Regions from separate parts of the Streptococcus downei MFe28 genome, predicted to be linked through region 2. Evidence: predicted binding sites of a transcription regulator. Region 2 holds the regulator's gene; the other holds the start of a gene.

Region 1 (11,063 bases), 1.3 Mb from region 2:
AGACAATTTTGAAGCAGCCAATATGAGCGACCTCTCTGAAGTTCAAGGTGGTACGAATCCGACTCGATGTGTAGTGGGAATAGCAGGAGAAGGCGTACAATCTGGGATTGCTGGTGCAGCTGCACTGGGTGCGGTAGGTCTTGCAGTAGGAGGTCCTGTTGGTGCATATGGAGGAGCTCATTTAGGCTTCTTCCTAGGATTTATTGGGGGCTCGTTGAAAGGAACAGCAGATTACTGCTTTTAGTAGATGGATGAAATTTTACTAGAGAAAGAATCTGCTCAAGGCCACTAGTTTAATACTTTTAGAAGAAGGAAATATGATGAATACAGTAGCATTAGACAATTTTGAAGCAGCCAATATGAGTGAACTTTCTGAGGTTCAAGGAGGCTTTTCTTGGCAAGACGCCATTTCCTGTAGCTGTTGCAACACTATATCCCCCTTTAGGTGCAGCTCTTGGTGTTTATGCATTATGGGGAACTATAAAACCACAGGGCATATTAAGCTAGAAATCATATTTTTTAGATAAACAAGCTCCCCCTAGAGATTTAGTCCTAGAGGGAGTTTTCAATGTTATTTTTTATCAGCCACTCCTTTCAAATAATCTTTTCTCTTAGGAAAGAGCAGGGTCAAAACCAGCATAGCGACCATGAAAGGAATCCAAATCTTGTAGATGGAGATGTAGGCATCGGTCATGGTACTTGGGGTGTAGGTATGGAGAGTTTTGAGGTTGTTGGTCACCATAGAGATGAAGACCGAGACGGCCAGAACAGAGCCAATTTGCCGAACGACGCCTAGAACACTTTGGGACGAGGTCAGAAGCTCCCCTTGCAGGCTCGAGGCAGCTAGGACATTGACTGGACCAGCGATAGTCCCAAAGCCAATACCAAGAATAACCGTAGCAGCAGTCATTTCCCAAGTCTTGGCGGGGTCAACGGTGACTAGCAAAATGTAGGCAATCAGAATACTACCCAAACCGACTAAGACCAAAATCCGTGGGCCCAGTTTATTGATGAGCAGACTACCCAGGCCGCCAAAGATAAAGACGATGATGGACATGGGTAGCAAAATCAGAGCGGCATCAAGCTCCGTCTTACCCTGCATATTGGTGAAAAAGGTCGGCAGGATGACGAGGACACCAACGTAGAAGAATTGCACAACTGTGGCAATGAAGGTGGAAGCTGAAAATTCACGGAATTTAAAGAGTTCCAGCTTAATCATTGGGTGCTTAATCCGTCTTTCTAGGAAGATAAAGGCGATGAGAGCCAGCAGGAAGACGGCAAAACAGCTCAGACTCTTGCCATTCCAGAAGCCCCAGTCCCGCACCTTGATGATGCCTAGGGAAACAGCGAATAGACTAATCATAGACAGGAGACTGCCTACCCAGTCAATCTTGGTTGGGATTCGTTCTTCGCCTTGGAAGTGATAGCAGAAAAGAACGATAAGAAAGGCCAACAGGACAATGGGCAGATTGACAAAGAAAATCCAGTGCCAGGATAGGCTGTCCGTCAGCAAACCACCCAGGGTAGGACCAATAGCGGCAGCGCCACCTTGGGTCAGACCAAGAGCAGCGACCACCTTGACCCGGTCCTTGACCGACCAGGTTGAAATACCTAGGGTATTACCGACAGGTAGGAGAATAGCAGCTCCGAAGCTAGCGATGAGGCGCCCCGCTAAAAGCCAGTTAAAGTCGGCTGAAAAGCCTGAAATCAGACTACCACCGCCAAATAGAATCAAACCCAGGACGAAGAAACGCCCTTTACCAAAGATATCGGCCAACTTACTCAAGGGAATAGTAAAGCTGGCAAAGATGATGGTATAAACATTGATAGCCCAAGATAGCTTGTCAAGGCTGATACTAAAGCTGTTCTGGATAGCTGGGATGGTAATATTCATGATGGTGGTATCCAGTGTTACCAAAAAGACACCCAGACACATGGCTAGGGTCAGTAACATCTTTTTTGTTTTTGTCATAGTGACCTCCTTTTTATAAAACATGAGTTAATACTCATATTTATTTTGTATTATAATCCTGTCCGAGAAGCTTGTCAAGATAAAAATGAGTTTTTGCTCATATTTATTTGAGATTTATCCCAATTATTCGCTCATGTGCTATAATTAGATTAATTTTTACAATAGAGGGAATAAGCGATGGCAGAAAAGAAGGTCCGCTCTCCTCGGCAGGAGAGAAGCATTGAAAAGCGGGAAAAGATTTTAAAGACGGCCAAGGATCTGTTTTCAGAAAAGGTCTATTTTAATGTGACAACCAATGAAATTGCCAAGACTGCAGGCCTTTCTGTGGGGACTCTCTATTCCTATTTTGCCAGCAAAGAAGATATTCTGACCAGCCTGCTAGAACGCTATAATCAGGCCTTTGTTGATCGGGTCTTTGATGAATTGAGTAGCTGGGAATCTCTGGAACTATTCAAGCAAGCTCCTAAAGACTGGCTGAACAGGTTGATTGACCAGCTCTTGCAAACCGAGGATAAGAAGTTCCATGCTCAAGTGGAAATGTTGGCCTATGCTGTACCTGAGGCCCAGACTCTTCTGGAAGAGCACAATGAAAAAATGAAAGCTCTAACCTACCAGTGTTTCTTGGATTATCAAGAGAAAAAGTCGGATGCTAAACTGAAAATCCTCTCCTTGGTGGTTTTTGATTTTACCTCGGCCCTAGTCGATGAACTGCTCTACCATAACCATTCTGACCGAGAATTTACGCAAGTAAAAAAGACCGGTGTGGACAGTCTTTATCGTATAATTGCATCTTATCTCGATGATTAAATGAAAGGGAGTGAGACAGTCTTGCTACGGCAAAGCCGCCAATTTCGTAGTCTCACCCCCACACAGTTGACTTGGTTTTCTCCAACAGTCTCCCAGACTGTTTGACCTATCCTGAAAGGGGATAAGTACTTTACCGCCGTTTCACTGGCATGTCTTGGACACGATGCAGAGACAAGACTATTGACCTTATAGTTTTGCCGTAGCTAGTGGGGTGGCTAAGCAAGCACGATGGTGCTTGCTGTTAGGAAGTAGGACAGAAGGGCTTTGACGGTTGTCAAAACCTTCGTAGTCTCTACCCCAGCAAGGGTGACTAGCTGTCTGCTGTACCATCTCAGGAGCAAAGACAGCAGTCACCTACTGCGTCATCAGCTGCTTTGAGTAGCTAGATGACTTTGCCACATCATGCCGCCGCTTCGCTGGTATGTGGTGGGCTAAATGCTAAAGCATCAAGCCCATCATCGCAAATCAACCACTGCGTCAAAGTGTTAATATTGGAAAAGTCACCAAGCTAGGACTTCTGTCCCAGCCGGCTTATTTGGCTATTCAAAAAGGCAAACCAAATTCTCTCCAGTTTGCCTTAAGTTGAATCAAAGACAAGCCAGAGAAATAATCGGATATGTCTTTTCGTTTTTTCATTGAGTAAAAAATAAATATAGAGCCTAAAATAAGCCCTGACTATGATGTCGGAGCTTGTTTTTATTGAATAATCAACATACCTTCCTTGATTTCGAAGGGGTTGTCTTCGTTGATATGATCGTAGAACATGATGCCGTTGGTGTGGTCGATTTCGTGTTGGACCACCATAGAGTTATAACCCCGAAGTTTGATTTTTTGCTTGTCGCCATTTTTATCAACATATTCGACGGTCACTCGGGAGTGACGAACCACATAGCCGGGAACTTCACGGTCAACGGACAGACAGCCTTCACCGTCAGCTAGAGCAGCATCCTGAACAGAGTGAGAAACAATCCGAGGATTATACATGACTTCCTGCATACTGTAAGGTTGAGCAGGCGGATTGCCTTCTTTGTCTTCTGGATTGGGTACTAGCACAGCGATAATTCGCTTAGAAATGTCCAATTGGGGGGCGGCCAAACCGACCCCACCACGCAGGCCCATTTTTTCAGCCATGACAGGGTCTTGGGAATTCTTGAGAAACTGCATCATTTTTTCGCCTAGGATAATATCTTCATCGGAAAGTGGCAGTTCCACATCTTTGGCAACTTCCCGCAGGGTTGGGTTGCCTTCGCGGATAATATCGGACATATCAATCAGATGGCTGGCTTTAATAATTTTTTCTTGTGGTGACATGGTGAAACCTCTTTAATTGTAGAAATTATGCTTGAATTCAGTATAGCATGAAAGCAAGGAGAATGAAAGGCCGGCCCCCTAGTCTTCAATCTTAGTTTTTTCCAGTTGGGCTCGGTTGACGATTTTGTAAGTCTTAAAAGCTATTTTTTCAATAATATTCTGATCCTGTAACTGCTTGGCCACTCGACTCAGGTGGCGGTAAGAAGTCCCGAAAATATCAGCTAGGACACTGGGTTGGAGCTGGAAGACACCTTGGGTCTCCTGAGCTAGAATGTAGGTGGCCAAGCGCTCCTTGACCGAATAGGAAATATTGGTGGAAGAGATAATATTTTGTTGCTCCAATTTTTGGGCCAATTGGCGGCCAATCTGGTAGAGAAAGAGCGGATCTTGGTAAAGTTCTTCCCGATTGGTCAGAGGCAGTTGAATAATCAGGCTGGGTTCAAGAGCAATGACAGATGACACGCTAGTCTGGTCATTCATAAGCTCAATATCCCCAATTAGGGTCGGCTGATTCTGGGTTTCTAGGATATGCTCCTTACCATTAAAAAGCCGGCGGACAATCTTAATATGGCCCTCAATAAAATAAAAGAGATGCTCTAGAACTTGTCCTTGTTGACAGATGGCCTGCCCCTTATCATAGGTCATGAGCTGGAGTTGTTTGATATAGGGTTGAGGGAAAATCGTGTCCAGTCGATACTTGTTTAAATAATACTCTAGGGCCTTTTTCGTCATCGCCACCTCATTTTAGGACCAATGTCCTATTTTTCTCGTTTGCTTTTCATTATACTGGTATCATTACTGTTTTTCAAGAAGGAAGAATTATGAAAATTTTGATGGAAAAAATCAGTCTCTTGGCCTTGTCCCTGATGCTGGTTTCAACCTATGCCATTTCACCGGCTTTGCCAGAGATGATTATTTACTATGGTCGGCAGGGCATCAGTTCTGATTGGGTGGAACTTTTGGTTTCCCTGCCCTCCTTTGCTATTATTGGGGTTCTCTTGCTGACCCCTTGGCTCAGTCGTGTCTTTTCAGAACGCCTGATTATTGTCAGTGGCCTTTGTCTGCTTTCCTTTGGTGGTTTCTTTCCCTTGGTCAATCAGACCTATAGCTTGGTCTTTGTCTCTCGTCTGATTCTAGGCCTAGGAATTGGTCTGATTAATGCCAGAGCTATTAGCATTATTAGTCAATTTTTTACAGGTCGTGAACGTATTAAAATGCTAGGCCTGCGGGGGTCAGCAGAGGTTCTAGGTTCGGCCTTTCTGACTTTTATCGCTGGTCAATTGTTGACAATTTCTTGGTCGGCGACCTTTCTTATTTATGGCCTGGGCTTGGCTATTCTGGCTCTCTATTTGCTCTTTGTTCCCCAAGTTCCTAAGAAAGTTCAGGTTCAGGAGCAACCCCTGAAAAAACAAGCTAAGCCAGAGCCTCTGACTAGCCGTCGCCTACTCTATATTCTCTCCTTAGCTCTCTATGCCGGTTTTGTCATCCTCATAAATTCTGCCAACACCTTGCGAATACCAGTGGTTGTAACCCAATTTGGTCTAGGAACGGCTCAACAGGCCAGTTTCATCCTCAGCCTGATGATGCTGATGGGAATTCTATCTGGCACCTTCTTTAGCAGTCTGGTCGAGATTTTTGGTCGTTCGCTCATGAGTCTAGTGGTCCTGGTTCTAGGTGCTGGACTCTTAGTCATGTGGCTGGCTCATAGCCTGCTAGTTTTAGGGATTGGTGCCCTCTTAACTGGTTTTGTCTATAGTCTGGGGGTCACCTATGTCTTCAATCTCATTTCTGAAACCATTCACAAACGCCAGCTACACACAGCCACTACCCTAGTTCTTCTGGGCTGTAATCTCGGTGGCGCCTGCGCTCCTTTAGTCCTGCGCTTCTTTGGCTTCTTTGCTAGTGAACCTGCCTCAGCCTTTGCCATTCTTGGTGGCCTCAGTATCGGCTTGGGGCTGATTCTTAGCTTGAAGAAATATTTTACCTAAAGAGGAGTGAGGTGCTCCTTTTTTGCAAGATTTAGTTACAAGATAATTATTTTGATAGGATGATGAAAAGGACTAGAGTAGGGGAATAAAAAATGTGGCCTAAAGATTCTAAAAAGACTAATAAGAGGGGACCAAAAGGTTTGGTTTCTCCAGATAGGGAACAATCTACCATTACAACTAAGGACAAGCAGAACCAAGAAAGCTTCAATCAAAATCGAAAGCCAAGCAACTTTGCTTGGTCACTTTTTCAGGGGTGTCTGCTTTCCCTAATTTTTATAGGGATAATCCTTTATATTTTCTTCAATCTTTTTGGGCCAATCTATAAACTGGGCTCCCCCCTGAGGTCTACAAAGAGCTCCTCTTTCTGGACGGATCTTGAATCTCATGATATTCAGAAGTATATGGACGAAAATTATCAGTTTGACTGGACCATAAAGCAGGTAAAGCATCTGAAAATCCAGAAAACCACTCTCAAGGATGTGCTAAAAGAGCATGGCAAGGCTACTGAAGCTAGTAGTTATGATGAGGATAATAGCACAATTTATCTGGATTACGAAACCAACAACAATGATTGGCAGGAAAATGTCTACCTGACCTTTAAGAAAAATGGATTTGGTAGCTATCGTTTGACAGCCATCGATGGAGGTTTGCGAGCTGACGACATAGCAGTTGTTGAAGAAGAAAATCCCAATATCGGTTGGTCGAATGACCAATTTAATCAACTTCATGAAGGGGACTATGACCATCAGGGAAAGGGGGGAACGAGCTGGAAGACTGTCCAGAAAGACCATCCTCATCCTTATTCCGCCCACTATCTATTTGAATATGATGATACCTATGAAGATACCAGAAAGGATTATTTCTATTATTCACTAGAAGTAAGGTATGGTGGGGATATTGACCCTAATAGTATTGTCTTGAAATTTTTGTCGCCAGATGGCAGAAAGAATTATTACCTGAGCGAGAAAACTGGGCCCACATCCTTTACCGATAAGTAGAACAAGCAGTAAAATTTATCCTAACCTAGCGAAAATCCTTTGACAGAGCTTAGGGCATCTGCTAGAATATAAGAGTCGCTAAGACATACTAACTTCTTCTTGGTTGTAGGATTTGCCAAACCCTACCACTCGGATGAAGCAATAAAAGGAGAAAAACTATGGCAATCTCAAAAGAGAAAAAAAATGAAATTATCGCTCAATACGCTCGCCACGAAGGTGACACAGGTTCAGTTGAAGTTCAAGTTGCAGTCTTGACTTGGGAAATCAACCACCTCAATGAGCACATCCAACAGCACAAAAAAGACCACGCTACTTACCGTGGTTTGATGAAAAAAATCGGTCACCGTCGTAACCTCTTGGCTTACCTCCGTCGTACCGATGTTAACCGCTACCGCGATTTGATCCAATCTCTTGGACTCCGTCGCTAATCGGTTGGCAGTAATGTAAAGAAAAAGGCATCCAAAATCCTAATTTTTGATGCCTTATCTTTTTAGCTCAAAAGCAAAATAGTAGATCTAGCCACAGGCTGGATCTATTTTTTTACGGCTCATTGAGGTTGAAAAATAGTCCAGTTATCTAGTTTTTGCGGTTTTTTATGGACTTTCTTAAAAGGAGAAGTCAGGTTATCAATAAAATCGTGAAGAAAATCACAATAAATACTTGACATTATTTTGAAAAGGGTTACAATATAAACGTGAAGAAAATCACAAACTGAAAATTCCACAGAATTTTAGCTGTGATGGCCTTCTTAAATCAGAAAATTTTTAAAGACCCTATTGGAGGATAATTTAATGGCAAAAGAAGCAAAAGTAGTAGAGCCTAATGTTGAAGAAGAAGCTCGGAAATATACTGCTCAACTTGTAGACAAGGCTGTCGAAGCAGAAAAAATCTTTGCGACCTACACGCAAGAGCAAGTGGATAAAATCGTTGCAGCCATGGCCTTGGCTGGTTCTGAAAATTCCTTGCAATTAGCTAAGGAAGCCCATGAAGAAACTGGACGTGGTGTGGTAGAAGATAAGGATACCAAGAATCACTTCGCAACCGAAAATGTTTTTGAATCTATCAAGAACGAAAAAACTGTTGGTGTTATCGGTGAAGATAAGATTTCTGGTGGTATTCAAATTGCTGCTCCACTCGGTGTCTTGGCAGGGATTGTGCCAACTACCAACCCAACATCAACAACCATGTTCAAGATTTTGGTAGCCCTTAAAACTCGTAATACCATCGTCTTTGCCTTCCACCCGGCAGCTCAAAAATGTTCAGCCCATGCGGCACAAATTCTCTATGATGCAGCCCTAGCTGCTGGAGCTCCTGAAAACTGTATCCAATGGATTGAAAAGCCATCCATTCCTAATACCAATGCCTTGATTTCTAACAAGAAGATTGCTTCTATCTTGGCAACTGGTGGACCTGGTATGGTTAATGCAGCCCTCAAATCTGGTAACCCATCAATGGGGGTTGGCGCTGGTAATGGTGCGGTTTATGTTGATGCGACGGCCCACCTCAACCGTGCGGTTGAAGACCTGCTTCTTTCTAAACGTTTCGATAATGGTATGATTTGTGCGACTGAAAACTCAGCAGTTGTTGAAGCACCAATCTACAAGGAATGGTTGGCTAAGATGCAAGAAAAAGGTGCCTACCTCGTTCCTAAGAAAGATTATAAGAAATTTGAAGACTTCGTCTTTAATGACAATCACGGCGTTAATGGTCCCGTAGCTGGTATGTCAGCTCAGTGGATTTGCCAACATGCTGGTGTTGATTTGCCAGAAGGAAAAGATGTCCTCCTGTTCGAATTGGACAAGAAGAAAATCGGCGAAAAATTGTCTTCTGAAAAATTGTCTCCACTGCTTTCTGTCTATAAGGCTAAGGACCGTGAAGATGGTATTCAAATCGTTGAAGCCCTGCTCGATTATCAAGGGGCTGGCCACAACTGTGCCATCCAAATTGGTTCCCAAGCTGATCCCTTCCTCAAAGAATATGGTGACCGCCTCAAATCTTCTCGGATTTTGGTTAACCAACCTGACTCAGTCGGTGGTATCGGTGACATCTATACCGATGCTCTGAAAGCTAGCTTGACACTCGGAACAGGATCATGGGGGAAAAATTCATTGTCACACAATCTATCAACTGGCGATCTCTTGAACATTAAGACCGTGGCTAAACGTCGTAACCGTCCTCAATGGATTCGCCTTCCAGAAAAAACTTACTACGAAAAGAATGCTATTTCTTACCTGCAAGATGAGACCGAAGAAATGACTCGAGCTCTCATCGTTGCCGACCCAGGTATGGTGCAATTCGGCTTTGTTGATACCGTTCTTGGCCAATTGGCCCTGCGGGATCAAAAGGTTGAAACTTCAATCTACGGTACCATCAAACCCGACCCAACTCTAGGTCAAACCATCGAAATCGCTCGACAAATGCGGGACTTCAAACCTGATACGGTTATCGCCGTTGGTGGTGGTTCTGCTCTGGATGCGGCCAAGATTGCCCGCTACATCTACGAATACTCATTGGATCAAGAAGCTGACTTCCTTGATAGCTATGAAAAAGTGAGCGAACTCTTCTTGCGTCTGCAACAAAAATTCATTGATATTCGTAAGCGGATTGTTAAGTTCAAACACCAAGATGCTACTCGTCTCTTCTGTATCCCAACGACCTCTGGTACTGGTTCAGAAGTTACCCCTTATGCGGTTATCACTGATGATAATACCCATGTCAAATACCCATTGACCGACTATGAATTGACCCCTCAAGTGGCAATTGTTGACCCAGAATTTGTTATGACCGTGCCAAAACGCACTGTCGCTCTCTCTGGTCTGGACACCCTGTCTCATGCTCTTGAATCTTACGTTTCTGTCATGGCATCTGACCTGACTCGCCCATGGTCCCTGCAAGCAATTAAGTTGGTTATGGAAAACTTGGAAGAATCTTACAAGTTTGATCCAAAACATCCAACCCTCCAAGGGGAACAAGCTCGAGAAAATATGCACTATGCCGCAACCCTTGCTGGTATGGCCTTCTCAAATTCCTTCCTAGGTATCAACCACTCTCTGGCCCACAAGACCGGTGGTGAATTTGGTCTGCCACATGGACTTGCCATCTCAATCGCAATGCAACACGTTATCCGCTATAATGGTGTAACTGGTAATGTTAAACGCTCTGTTTACCCACGTTACGAAGAATATCGTGCTCAACGCGACTACGCTGACATTGCCCGTGCCCTTGGCCTCAAAGGTAAGACCGATAAAGAATTGGTCGAAGCCCTCTGCCAAAAGATTGACAAACTCATGCATGCTGTTGATGTTGAACCTAAGTTGTCTGCAAACGGTGTTACCAAGAAGGCCTTTGAAGCAGCAGTCGACCGCTTGGCAAGCCTGGCCTACGATGACCAATGTACCCCAGCCAACCCACGTCAACCATACATCGAAGATATGAAACAACTCTTGATTGACCAATTCTAAGGTGATCTCAAGAAGCAGAAAATAAAAAGGAACTCAGAATTTTCTTGAGTTCCTTTTTTGCGTCCCTGAGGCGGCTTTGGCAACCAAAATTATTGCCTGGGCTATCGCTCTTCTTTACTTTTATCTAGTTCAAAATCTAGCCAGAACAAGGGGACTGTCTTCTTACTTTTCGCCCCTGTGGAGGAAGTGTCAGGTATTGAGTAGCTATCTGAGCTATCATTTTTCTATCTTATAGATTGAGCTCGTTTAATCTGAATGACTTTTGCCTCTACCTTGGCACTTTCTGACCTAAGGATGCGTGTGCTATAATAGGGACATGTTAGTTCAGCTTCTCTTTATTTTTATCCTGTTCATGCCGGCTCTGGGTCTTATCTTTATCGGCCTAGCCCTGGCGCCCAGCCACCGAAAATTGCTCTGGCTTAGCTGGCTCGGTGCTCTCGTTTTTGGTCTCTCTTTTTATTGCCTCCATCTAAAAATTGAGTTCCTTTTTTACAGTTTCTTTGTTTTAGGCCCTCTGATATTTGGA
Region 2 (11,063 bases):
AGGGAACCGTCCCCGCTGTCGAGCCAATATTAATGATATAGCCTGACTGTCGCTGGACCATCTGAGGTAGAATCTGACGGGTCAGATAGGTCAGGCCAAGAATATTGGTCTGAATCATGGTCGCCCAATCATCGAAATTGGCTTCATAGGCTTTGTCCAGCCCCAAAGCTAGTCCCGCATTATTAACCAGAATGTCAATCTTTTGCCAGTCACTAGGCAGGCTGGCTAAGGCGGTGTCAATGGACTCCTGGGAGGTCATATCCATCTGCAGGGGATAGAAATTTTCTCCCAATTCTTGACCCAATTTTTCCAACTTATCCAGACGACGACCAGTCCCGATAAGGCGATAACCCTTTTCCACAAAGAGTCGGGCCATGGCTTGACCAAAACCAGCGCTAGCTCCTGTTACCATAACTGTTTCCATTATCCTTATCTCCTTTCTTAGCAAAAGAAGGCTGGGATTTCCGACCCAACCTTGCAATAATATGACGACACTTTTAACAAAGAGCCTAGCTAATCAGTCTATTCGATTGGCCTCCGCGCCTCTGAGGTCAGGTACTCTTAAACTAGGTAACTTTCTCTATTCGGTCTGCTTCTAATTCCCTAAATTCAAATGGCGCGTCCGTCTTGACTTTATGAATTAAAAGCCAGCATAGGAGAAAGTCAGTTCTTTCAAGAATATAGGGCTCTAATCAAGCCCAATTAAGCATTATCTAGGGATTGGGCCGCCGTAATAATAGCCAACTTATAGATGTCCTCAGCACTAGAGCCACGTGATAGGTCATTAACTGGGCTATTAAGGCCTTGGAGGATTGGTCCCACTGCTTCGAACATACCCAAGCGTTGGGCAATCTTATAGCCAATATTTCCTGATTGGAGGTCAGGGAAGATAAAGACATTGGCATAACCAGCAACATCGCTGTTTGGCGCCTTGATAGCTGCGGTTTCTGGAACGAAGGCCGCATCAAACTGCAATTCACCATCTAGGGCTAAGTCAGGAGCCAGTTCCCTGGCCAATTTTGTCGCTTCTTGAACCTTTTCGGCTTGGGGTGCCTTGGCACTTCCCTTGGTTGAAAAGCTCAACATGGCAATCTTAGGGTCAAGGTCGAAAATTTTTGCGGTGTCAGCTGTATTGATAGCAATTTCAGCCAGCTCTTGAGCATTAGGGTCAATATTGATGGCACAGTCAGCAAAGATATAACGCTCCTTGGTATTTTCACGATTCATGAGGAAAACACCTGACGTCCGTGAAATTCCTGGCTTGGTCTTGATAATTTGTAGGGCGGGTCTTACTGTATCAGCCGTTGAACGAATGGCACCTGAGACCATGCCATCTGCCAAGCCCATCTTGACCAGCATAACGCCGAAGTAATTGACATCAAGCAGGAGTCGGTCTGCATCCTCTGCAGTGGCCTTACCCTTTCTCAGCTCTAAGAAGAGCTCCTTCATCTTGTCCAATTCTGGATAGGTTGCAGGATTGATGATGGTGTAATTTTGCTCAACAAAGCCAAATTGTCTAAGAAGGCTCTTAATCTCCTCTGCCTCCCCTAAGATAATAGGATCGGCCAAACCTTCGAATTTCAAACGCGCAGCTGCACGGACAACTCGCTCATCGTTTCCTTCAGGGAAAACAATCTTGATGCCCTTGCCAGCAATCTTGCTCCTCAATTCTCCGAATAATCCTCTAATCATAAAAAATCCTTCTTTTCTAAATTGTTTTGCATGCTCATGATAACGTTTTCAAAATCATCTGTCAAGGGTGCTTCATGGACTCGCTCTTGACCGGTAAAGGGATCCCTAAATTTTAGAGAGTGACAATGGAGGGCCTGACGCTTGATGCCAAAATCCATAGAGCCTCCGTAGAGGTCATCACCTAAGAGAGGCTGCCCGATATGGGAAAAATGAACCCGAATCTGATGGGTCCGACCGGTGTGAAGCCTTATATCAACTAGCTTGACAGGGCCAAAACGCTTCAAAACTCGGTAGCTAGTATGGGCATACTTGCCCGATGGATGGACCCGACGGGTGATAATGCTCTCTGCCTCCCTAGCAATGGGGGCAATAATCTCACCGGCATCTAGCAAGTCCTTGTGACCCGAAACCAAGGCATAGTAGCGTTTCTCAATCGTCTTAGCTTGGAGGGCCTTGTCCATACGGGAGTGGGCATAGCCATGTTTGGCAAAGAGCATGAGTCCGCTGGTGTCCTTATCCAGCCGGGTCACGATATGAATCTGTTGATTCTCATAAGTTTGCTCCTCATAGTAAGCCTTTACAAAATTAGCCATACTCTCATCATGAAGAATGCTGGGAATACTAGGATAGCCAGCAGGTTTATTGATAACCAAGAAATGCTCATCCTCAGCGACAATATCTAGAGGGTGTTGAATGGGCAGGAGACTAGGGCTCCCAACTTCGGCTGGTATCTCAATTGAAACTCTGTCACCTGGAGCCAATAAATAAATGGCATTGACTTCAATACCATTTACCCAAATATGTCCACCCTGATACTTTACTTTAGCCAAGAGTCCTTTTGAAATATCATGGCCCTTGAGAAAGGTCTTAACCTTACAAGGCCGATCAGCTATAAATTCAAATCTCACACTTCTACCTCGCCGATAAAGGCATCCTTGACCCTTTCCCAGAAACCTGTATGGTGAGGTGTCGATAGGAAGCTAATCTTCTTATCATCAAGAGAAAATTCCATCTTGGCAACATTGCGATAATTATAGGATTTGTTATCAAAGGAAACCGAATAGGATCCCACTCGTTTGGGCTCTATGGTCACCTTTTCGCCCTTGGGAATGATGGCCGAGCTCCCTAGGGTTCGATAAACCCGATTGTTGAGACTGGCAATTTCTGTCATCTGGAAGGCCTCGACGGTTGGATGGAGGACCGCACCACCGATAGACTTGTTATAAGCCGTGCTACCTGTGGGGGTTGAAACGGTAATGCCATCGCCACGAAAACGCTCCAAAAAGGTACCATTGATGGAGACATCTGCTACCATGGTCTTCTCCAAGCGTCTCAGGCTGGCTTCGTTGAGGGCGCGAGCTGTTACCACTCGACCATCCGCCATGGTAACCGTCATCCGCAAGAGTGGGTAGGAAATTTTTTCCCCTTGATCCGCTCGAAGATTTTTGAGGAAGGTATCCACCTCAAAATCACGATAGTCGGTATAGAAACCCAAGTGACCGGTATGGATGCCCACAAAACGAACCCTATCTAGGGCCTTTTCGTACATATGGAAGGCCGACAGCAACATACCATCACCTCCGATTGAGATGATAATATCAGGATTTTCCTTGCTGAGGTAAAAATTTCGGTCATGCTTAAGGGCACTAAAGATTTTAGAGGCCACCCGCTTGCTTTGATACTTGCCGTTAGCAATAATAGCCACCCGAGTCTGTTTGGGTCTAGCGGTATAATTCATCTGTGTCATCACTATTTCCTACACCATCACTTAGTTTTCTACTTAAGGGGTCAAAGAGGAGCTGGGCCTCCTTGATGTCATCGCGAATTTTGCGCATTTCTTCATCCAATTCCCGGGCAATTCTTGAGGTAACCTCTAAACGCTGCTTAATTTCATCGGGAAAATCACCCTTATACTTGTAATTAAGCGAATGTTCAATGGTTGCCCAAAAATTCATAGCCAAGGTCCGAATCTGAATCTCGGCTAAGACCGTTTTTTGGCCATCAATAGTATCCACTGGATACTCAATAATCACATGGTAGGAACGATAACCGCTGGCCTTGCGATTGTTGATATAATCCCGCTCCTGAACAATGGTCATATCTTGACGCCGACGAATCAGCTCTAAAACCTCCTGGACATCATCAACAAACTGAACCATTATCCGAATCCCGGCAATGTCCTGCATATCTTCAGCTAGAAATTCTCGCTTAATCCCACGCAGGGCCATCTTTTCTTTGATGCTCTCAATTGGCTTGACTCGCCCCGTTACAAATTCAATAGGGGAATGTCGATTTTGCTTGCGGTATTGCTTGCGAATGCCACGAAATTTAATTTTCAGCTCTCCGACTGTTTGAATATAGGGGTCTAAAAAGGTTTCCCATTCCATCGTATATCTTCTCGAACTCCTGTTTTTAGGGCTAAATTTGACAGCCAAACCTTGTCAATTAGCCCACATTTTTATAGAATTAGTTTAAGTAAAATTATACCATAAAGGTCTTGCAAAGGAAAATCAAGATGAATCATTTGGAAATCGAATACAAATCCATGCTTAATAAGGCGGAATTTAACCGCATGGAGGCGCTCTTCTCCCATGTTCCCGCTGTTACCCAGACCAATTACTACTTTGATACCGACGATTTCATCATGCGAAAAAAACGTCTGTCCTTGAGAATTCGCACCTTCGACAAGGGGGCGGAATTAACCTTGAAGATTCCAAGGGAGGTCGGCACCCTGGAGCACAATATTGACTTAAGCCGTCAGGAGGCGAGAAGCATCATTGAGTCCTGCCACTTCCCTGATAGTACCATCAAGGCCCTCATCCATGAGCAGGGAGTTGATTGCGACCAGCTCAGAAATCTGGGGCACTTAACAACCGTCCGCCGGGAAAAAGAGACCCCTATCGGCCTCATGGCCCTCGACAAGAATAACTATGCTGGACGCATTGATTACGAACTGGAGCTTGAAGTGGAGGATGCCATCAAGGGCAAGGCAGACTTCGAGGCCTTCTTAGTGGAGCACGACATTGAACTTAAGTATGCCAAAAGTAAGGTCGCTCGCTTCTGCTCCACGCTCAAGCAGAAAGAGTGATGAACAAATAGCGATAAGGGGCTGTAAAAATCAGCCTTTTTTGGTACAATAGAGACGGAAAATTTCAAGATTTTCAAGGCCACAGGACAAAGAAAGAATGGGACCAGAAGGCCTTGAAGCTCTACTAACTAGAAGCCCATCTGGGCTTGTTGCTTATTCAAAGGAGACTGACACCGTCATGGTAGAAACTAGCACCCCAAAATTATTTTCGCTGACTTCTAATACAGCTATCGCAGAAAAAATCTCAAAAGCTGCAGGTATTCCGCTCAGTAAATTGTCTTCTCGGCAGTTTTCTGACGGCGAAATCATGATTAACATTGAAGAAAGTGTCCGTGGCTTTGATATTTATGTCATTCAATCAACCAGCTTTCCCGTCAATGATAATCTTTGGGAACTCTTGATTATGATTGATGCCTGCAAACGGGCTTCGGCAAATTCTGTCAATGTTATCCTGCCCTACTTCGGCTATGCCCGTCAGGATCGCATTGCCCAACAACGTGAGCCTATCACTGCTAAGCTAGTGGCCAATATGCTGGTCAAGGCCGGTGCCTACCGCATCCTGACCCTCGATTTGCACGCTGTTCAGGTCCAAGGCTTCTTTGATATTCCCGTTGATAACCTCTTTACGGTTCCCCTCTTTGCTGAGCGCTATATTAAGATGGGGCTGAAAGGGACCGATGTTGTGGTCGTCAGTCCTAAGAACTCAGGCATTAAAAGGGCCCGTAGCCTAGCAGAATATCTGGATGCACCTATTGCCATTATTGATTATGCTCAAGATGATTCCCACCGCGAAGAAGGTTATATTATCGGTGAAGTTGCTGGTAAAAAAGCCATCTTGATTGACGATATTCTTAACACCGGTAAGACCTTTGCTGAAGCGGCTAAAATTGTTGAACGCAATGGTGCCTCAGAAATTTATGCAGTAGCCAGCCACGGTCTCTTTGCTGGCGGAGCGACTGAGATTCTTGAAGCAGCGCCTATCAAGGAAATTCTGGTGACAGACTCTGTTGCCACTAAGGAAAAGGTCAGCAGCAATGTCAGCTACATCACCGCTAGCGAGCTAATCGGCAACGCTATTACCCGTATCCACAACCACAAACCACTTAGTCCACTCTTTACCTACACGTCTCAAAACGAGGAATAAGATGATTTATCTTGATAATGCTGCGACAACTCCTTTGACTCCAGGTGTTATCGAATCTATGACGACGGTTATGTCCGACAATTTTGGCAATCCTTCCAGCATCCATGCCTATGGACGCAAGGCAAGCCATCTCTTGCGGGATAACCGTCTTACTATCGCCAAAATCTTAAAGACCCAAGCAAGAAATATCATTTTCACATCGGGAGCAACCGAAAGCAACAACATGGCCATTCAGGGCTATGCCCTGGCCAACCAAGCCAAGGGCAAGCACCTGATTACTACGGCTATCGAGCACCATTCGGTTCTCCATGTCATGGCTTACTTGGAAAAGCGGTTTGGTTTTCAGGTAACCTATCTTCAACCTGACGACAATCATCAGTTCACCGCCCAAGCCCTCAAAGAGTCCCTAAGGGAAGATACTATCCTGGTCTCAACCATGTTGGCTAATAATGAAACTGGTGACCTTCTGCCCGTTTCTGACTTTGCCCAAGTTCTAGCTGAGCACCAGGCTGTCTTACATGTTGATGCTGTTCAAGCTATGGGGAAAGTCCCTGTTCATCCTGAGGAATTAGGGGTCGATTTTCTCTCTGCTTCTGCCCATAAGTTTCATGGACCCAAAGGTGTCGGTTTCCTTTACGCTAAACCTCACCACATGGATAGTCTTTTACACGGTGGTGAGCAAGAGGATAAAAGACGAGCCAGCACCGAAAATATGCTTGGAATTACCGGTCTGGCTCAAGCTCTCAGGGAAGCTGACCAAAAGCAAGAGGAAAACTATCAGAAGGTGGAACACTTACGAGAGGTCTTCCTAGAAGAGTTAAGCAAGCTAGGCTTGGACTACTATCTCAATGGTGGAAATAAGCAGCTTCCCCACGTCATCAATATTGGTTTCCTAGGCCAAAATAACGGCCTGCTTCTAACCCAGCTGGATTTAGCAGGCTTTGCTGTTTCAACTGGTTCTGCCTGCACGGCAGGAACAGTTGATCCCAGCCACGTCTTACAAGCCTACTATGGAGAGTCCTCTCCACGTTTGACGGAGTCTATCCGCATCAGCCTCTCAGAGCTCAATAGCTCTGAGGAATTATTGGCACTGGCAAAAAAATTGAAAGAAATTATAGGATAATACTATGGCATTTGAAAAATCTATTCACTTAGACGACTGTAAATACACCTACACAATTAGTCCCAAGATTAAAAGATATACGCTGATTGATACCACTTTTGAGTCCAATAAACTGGGCCACTACGAGCTTAATCGTCTTCTAGAAGAGGTGCCAAATTCTGGCCAGGGCTTCCCTCTTAAAATTACGATCAAGAAGGACCTATCTGCCTTCAAGCTTAGTGTGACCGACCAATCCGGCCTACGCCTGGTCAATATCTTTAAGTCCGACAAGCTCTCAATCATTCAAGATAAATTCTATTTCCTGATGGATAGCCTGGTTGAGCGAGATATCTTTACCAAGATAGAGAACTAAGCCTCTATCATGATACCGAAATCCTATTCCCTTATAGGATTTTTTTATCGCAAATTTGTTGCAGTTTTCACAAACTTGTTCTACAATTAACTTAGACGTACTTCATAAGATTGGAGATAGTTAAAGTGACTATTGATAAATCTATTCCTAAAGCGACAGCCAAGCGACTATCGCTATACTATAGGACCTTTAAACGTTTCAATGCCGAAGAAATTACCAAGGCGAGCTCCAAGCAGATTGCTGAGGCTATTGGCATTGACTCGGCAACCGTCCGTCGGGACTTTTCCTATTTTGGTGAACTTGGACGACGGGGCTTTGGCTACGATGTCAAAAAGTTGATGAACTTCTTTGCTGACATTCTCAACGACCACTCCATTACCAGCGTTGTCCTTGTTGGTTGCGGTAACATGGGAAGGGCCTTGCTCCACTATCGCTTCCACGAGCGCAATAAGATGAAGATAGTCATGGCCTTTGATACAGATGACAATGATTTGGTCAACACAAAAACGGAAGATAACATTCCCATCTATGGCATTTCCAGCATTAAGGAAAGGCTCAAGGGGAGTGATTGTCAGACAGCTATTTTAACGGTTCCTAGTGTCAAAGCTCAAGAAGTTGCTAATCTTCTGGTTGAGGCTGGTATCAAGGGAATTTTGAGCTTTTCACCCGTCAATCTCAGCCTGCCCAAGGGTGTCTTCGTTCAATATGTCGACCTGACTAGCGAACTGCAAACCCTTCTCTACTTTATGAATCAAGACCAGTAAGACCTTTTCTTATCTGCACAGACCAAACAATCACCTGAACAGACTTCAGGTGATTTCTCAATAAGTAGTACTCTTCAAAAGAGATTGCCGTTTGGGAGTAAGACTGGAGGAATTTGACAGATATCAAAACCTTCGTCACCTCATGCCATTTTATTTTTAAGTTATCGGCTACCGGACTGTCCTACTACCCCTGCTCCTAGCCTCGATACTTTTGATTTTTATTGACTATTAATTCAAGCCCTCAGGAGGTTCCCTCAATGACCAAAAAGCCTATTATTGGAATTACAACAAATGAAAGACCCAATAGTGACAATATCATCACCAGCTATGCACCCAAGGGCTTTGTCAAGGCTGTTCAAAATGCAGGGGGCATTCCTCTGCTTCTTCCCATTGGTTCAATCGAAGATGCTAAGTCTTACGTGCAAATGGTTGATAAAATCCTATTAATTGGCGGTCAAAATGTTGACCCTCAATTCTATCACGAAAAGAATCAGGCTCTTGATGATGATTTTCTCCACCAAAGGGATGTCTTTGAATTTTCCATCATTGATGAAGCTATTCGAGAAGAAAAGCCGATTTTTTCCGTCTGCCGAGGAACTCAATTGATGAACGTTGCTCTAGGTGGCAACCTCAATCAGGCTATTGAGAACCATTGGCAAGATGCCCCTACGGATTATCTCTACCACGAGATGAAGCTTAAGGACAACACCAAGTTGGCTGAGATTTATGGCTCTGAAACCACCATCAACTCCTTCCACCACCAAAGTATCAAGGACCTATCGCCCTTTTTGGATGTCATTGCTGAGGACCCCAATGACTCTACTATTGAGGCGGTTGCTTCCAACCACCCTGATATCCATTTTTTGGGGTCCAATGGCATCCTGAGCACCTGATTGGCAGCCGCCAGGCTGACCAAGAACTCTTCAACTATTTTGTCAATGAATTATAGAAGACTAGCCCTCCCAAGACCTAGCTTTCCAAGAGGAATTTTACTAAAAGTAACCACTGCTAGACAGAACCCAACTGTCTAGTTTTTTAGTTTAGATTGGAAGCTCAATGATAATATCGGTCTCTTCTCGGAAACTGTAATAATTATCAGAACCAACGATGATATGATCCAAGAAAGCCAGTCCCAAATCATCACAACAGCGCTTGATTTTTTCTGTAAAGGCAATGTCATAGCGGCTAGGGTCTGGTTGACCCGAAGGATGATTGTGGACAACAATAACCGAGGTTGCCATAAAACGACAGGCATAGTGCAGGATTTCCCTCGGTTCTGCAATCGAGCGTTGGACACTACCAATGAAGATTGTCTGTTGCTTGATGAGACGGTTCTGGGTATCCAGATAGAGCGCAATCAGATGCTCCTGGCGCTTATCTCTTAGTTCTGCCATCATTTTCTTGGCCAGGCGGTCACTAGAAATGATGCGGTCCGATTTCTCTGGCAGGGTCTGATTGACCCTTTTGGCAAATTCTAAGGCTGCCTTGATTTCAATAGATTTAACCTGACCAATTCCTGGGATAGCCTGAAGTTCTTCCAGCGAATAACTACGGAAATCAGCTAGACTAGACACTTCTTCTAAAATATTATTGGCCAAGGTCAAGACGTGATGTTGCCTAGTTCCTGTCCGCAAAAGAATAGCTAAAAGCTCTTGATTACTGAGGTTTTCAGGACCAAGAGTGACCAGACGTTCTCTAGGACGCATGGCTTCTTCATGAATTTCTACATTGTACATGTTCTACCTCCTAACTGTATATTCGTAAAGAAGACAAAAAATCCCTTCAACTTTTTAAGTTGAAAGGATTTTTAATGTTCTATATAATCTTAAGCTTTTTGTTCCTTACGCAGAGTCCCAAAGACAATACCTGAGATAATAGCTCCGATAGCAACAAAGATAAGGTAGAGCCACCAATTAGTGGTCAAGGCTACTACGAAGATACCTCCGTGAGGGGCCATGAGCTTGATACCAGCCCAGCCAACTAGGGCACCTGTAATAGCTGAACCCAACATAAAACTTGGGATGGCACGACCTGGGTCGGCAGCGCCGAAAGGAATGGCCCCTTCAGTAATGAAGGACAGTCCCATGACGATATTTGTCAAACCTGAATCACGTTCTTCTTGGGTGAACTTATTAGGGAAGAGACGAGTAGCGACAAATACAGCCAAAGGCGGAACCATACCAGCAGCCATAACTGCTGCCATAACTACTGAACCACCATGTTCGAGGACTCCTGCTTCGGTCAGGGTGCCTGTACCAAAGATGTAGGCAGCCTTGTTGAAAGGTCCACCCATATCAATGGCCATCATGGCACCGACAATTAAGCCAAGTAAGACAGCTGAGCTACCAGAGAGCCCTTGAAGGAAGTTATTAAGACCAGTATTGATGGCTCCCATTGGAATATTAACCAGGAGCATGAGGAAGCCAGTAATACCAACCCCTAAAAGAGGCAAAAGCAAGATAGACTTGATACCCTCTAAGGAGCGAGGAACCTTAATATATTTCTTGAGCAAGAGGGCAACGCCACCAGCTAGGAAACCACCAACTAAGGCTCCGAGGAAACCTGAAGGAATCAGGGTCGGATTTTGAGCAGCCTTGCTACCGGAGAAATAAGCAACGGTGTTGATGGCATAACCATTAGAAGCAATGAAGCCGGCTGCAAAACCTGAGGCTAGACCTGGCTTTTCAGCAATAGAATAGGCAATGTAACCCGCCAGAACTGGAAGCATGAAACCAAAGGCAGCATTCCCGATTTGTTTAAAGATAGCGGCTGCCTGGTGGTAGACACCCAGATTACTGAGTTGATCCTTAGGCACGCCCATCATGTTATCAATCAGGAAGGCTAGGGCAATCATGATACCACCACCGATAACGAATGGCAGCATTTGTGAAACCCCACTC

Evidence for each region. The regulator Rex, encoded in region 2, represses fermentation and respiration genes when NADH is low (regulators of the CRP and FNR family bind a similar motif). The targets are predictions, from matches to a motif close to TTGTGAANTANTTCACAA.
Region 1: the regulator Rex is predicted to act here: its motif matches at 7,712-7,729, upstream of adhE (bifunctional acetaldehyde-CoA/alcohol dehydrogenase).

What each region holds. Positions count from the first base shown of each region.
Region 1 covers NZ_UHFA01000002.1:106,890-117,952, reverse strand. Annotated here, with positions in the region: gene DYE66_RS00580 (Blp family class II bacteriocin) at 1-244, shown strand, start outside; partial or broken gene DYE66_RS00575 (hypothetical protein) at 321-507, shown strand; gene DYE66_RS00570 (MFS transporter) at 572-1,972, opposite strand; gene DYE66_RS00565 (TetR/AcrR family transcriptional regulator) at 2,150-2,779, shown strand; gene def (peptide deformylase) at 3,476-4,090, opposite strand; gene DYE66_RS00555 (Crp/Fnr family transcriptional regulator) at 4,169-4,822, opposite strand; gene DYE66_RS00550 (MFS transporter) at 4,912-6,078, shown strand; gene DYE66_RS00545 (hypothetical protein) at 6,480-7,076, shown strand; gene rpsO (30S ribosomal protein S15) at 7,235-7,504, shown strand; gene adhE (bifunctional acetaldehyde-CoA/alcohol dehydrogenase) at 7,868-10,537, shown strand; gene DYE66_RS00530 (hypothetical protein) at 10,854-11,063, shown strand, end outside.
Region 2 covers NZ_UHFA01000002.1:1,366,611-1,377,673, reverse strand. Annotated here, with positions in the region: gene DYE66_RS06580 (SDR family oxidoreductase) at 1-427, opposite strand, end outside; gene pta (phosphate acetyltransferase) at 703-1,692, opposite strand; gene DYE66_RS06570 (RluA family pseudouridine synthase) at 1,689-2,600, opposite strand; gene DYE66_RS06565 (NAD kinase) at 2,597-3,439, opposite strand; gene yjbM (GTP diphosphokinase) at 3,414-4,079, opposite strand; gene DYE66_RS06555 (CYTH domain-containing protein) at 4,208-4,780, shown strand; gene DYE66_RS06550 (ribose-phosphate diphosphokinase) at 4,959-5,924, shown strand; gene DYE66_RS06545 (cysteine desulfurase family protein) at 5,926-7,047, shown strand; gene DYE66_RS06540 (DUF1831 domain-containing protein) at 7,052-7,399, shown strand; gene DYE66_RS06535 (redox-sensing transcriptional repressor Rex) at 7,525-8,163, shown strand; partial or broken gene DYE66_RS06530 (gamma-glutamyl-gamma-aminobutyrate hydrolase family protein) at 8,421-9,112, shown strand; gene radC (RadC family protein) at 9,204-9,899, opposite strand; gene DYE66_RS06520 (PTS fructose transporter subunit IIABC) at 9,989-11,063, opposite strand, start outside.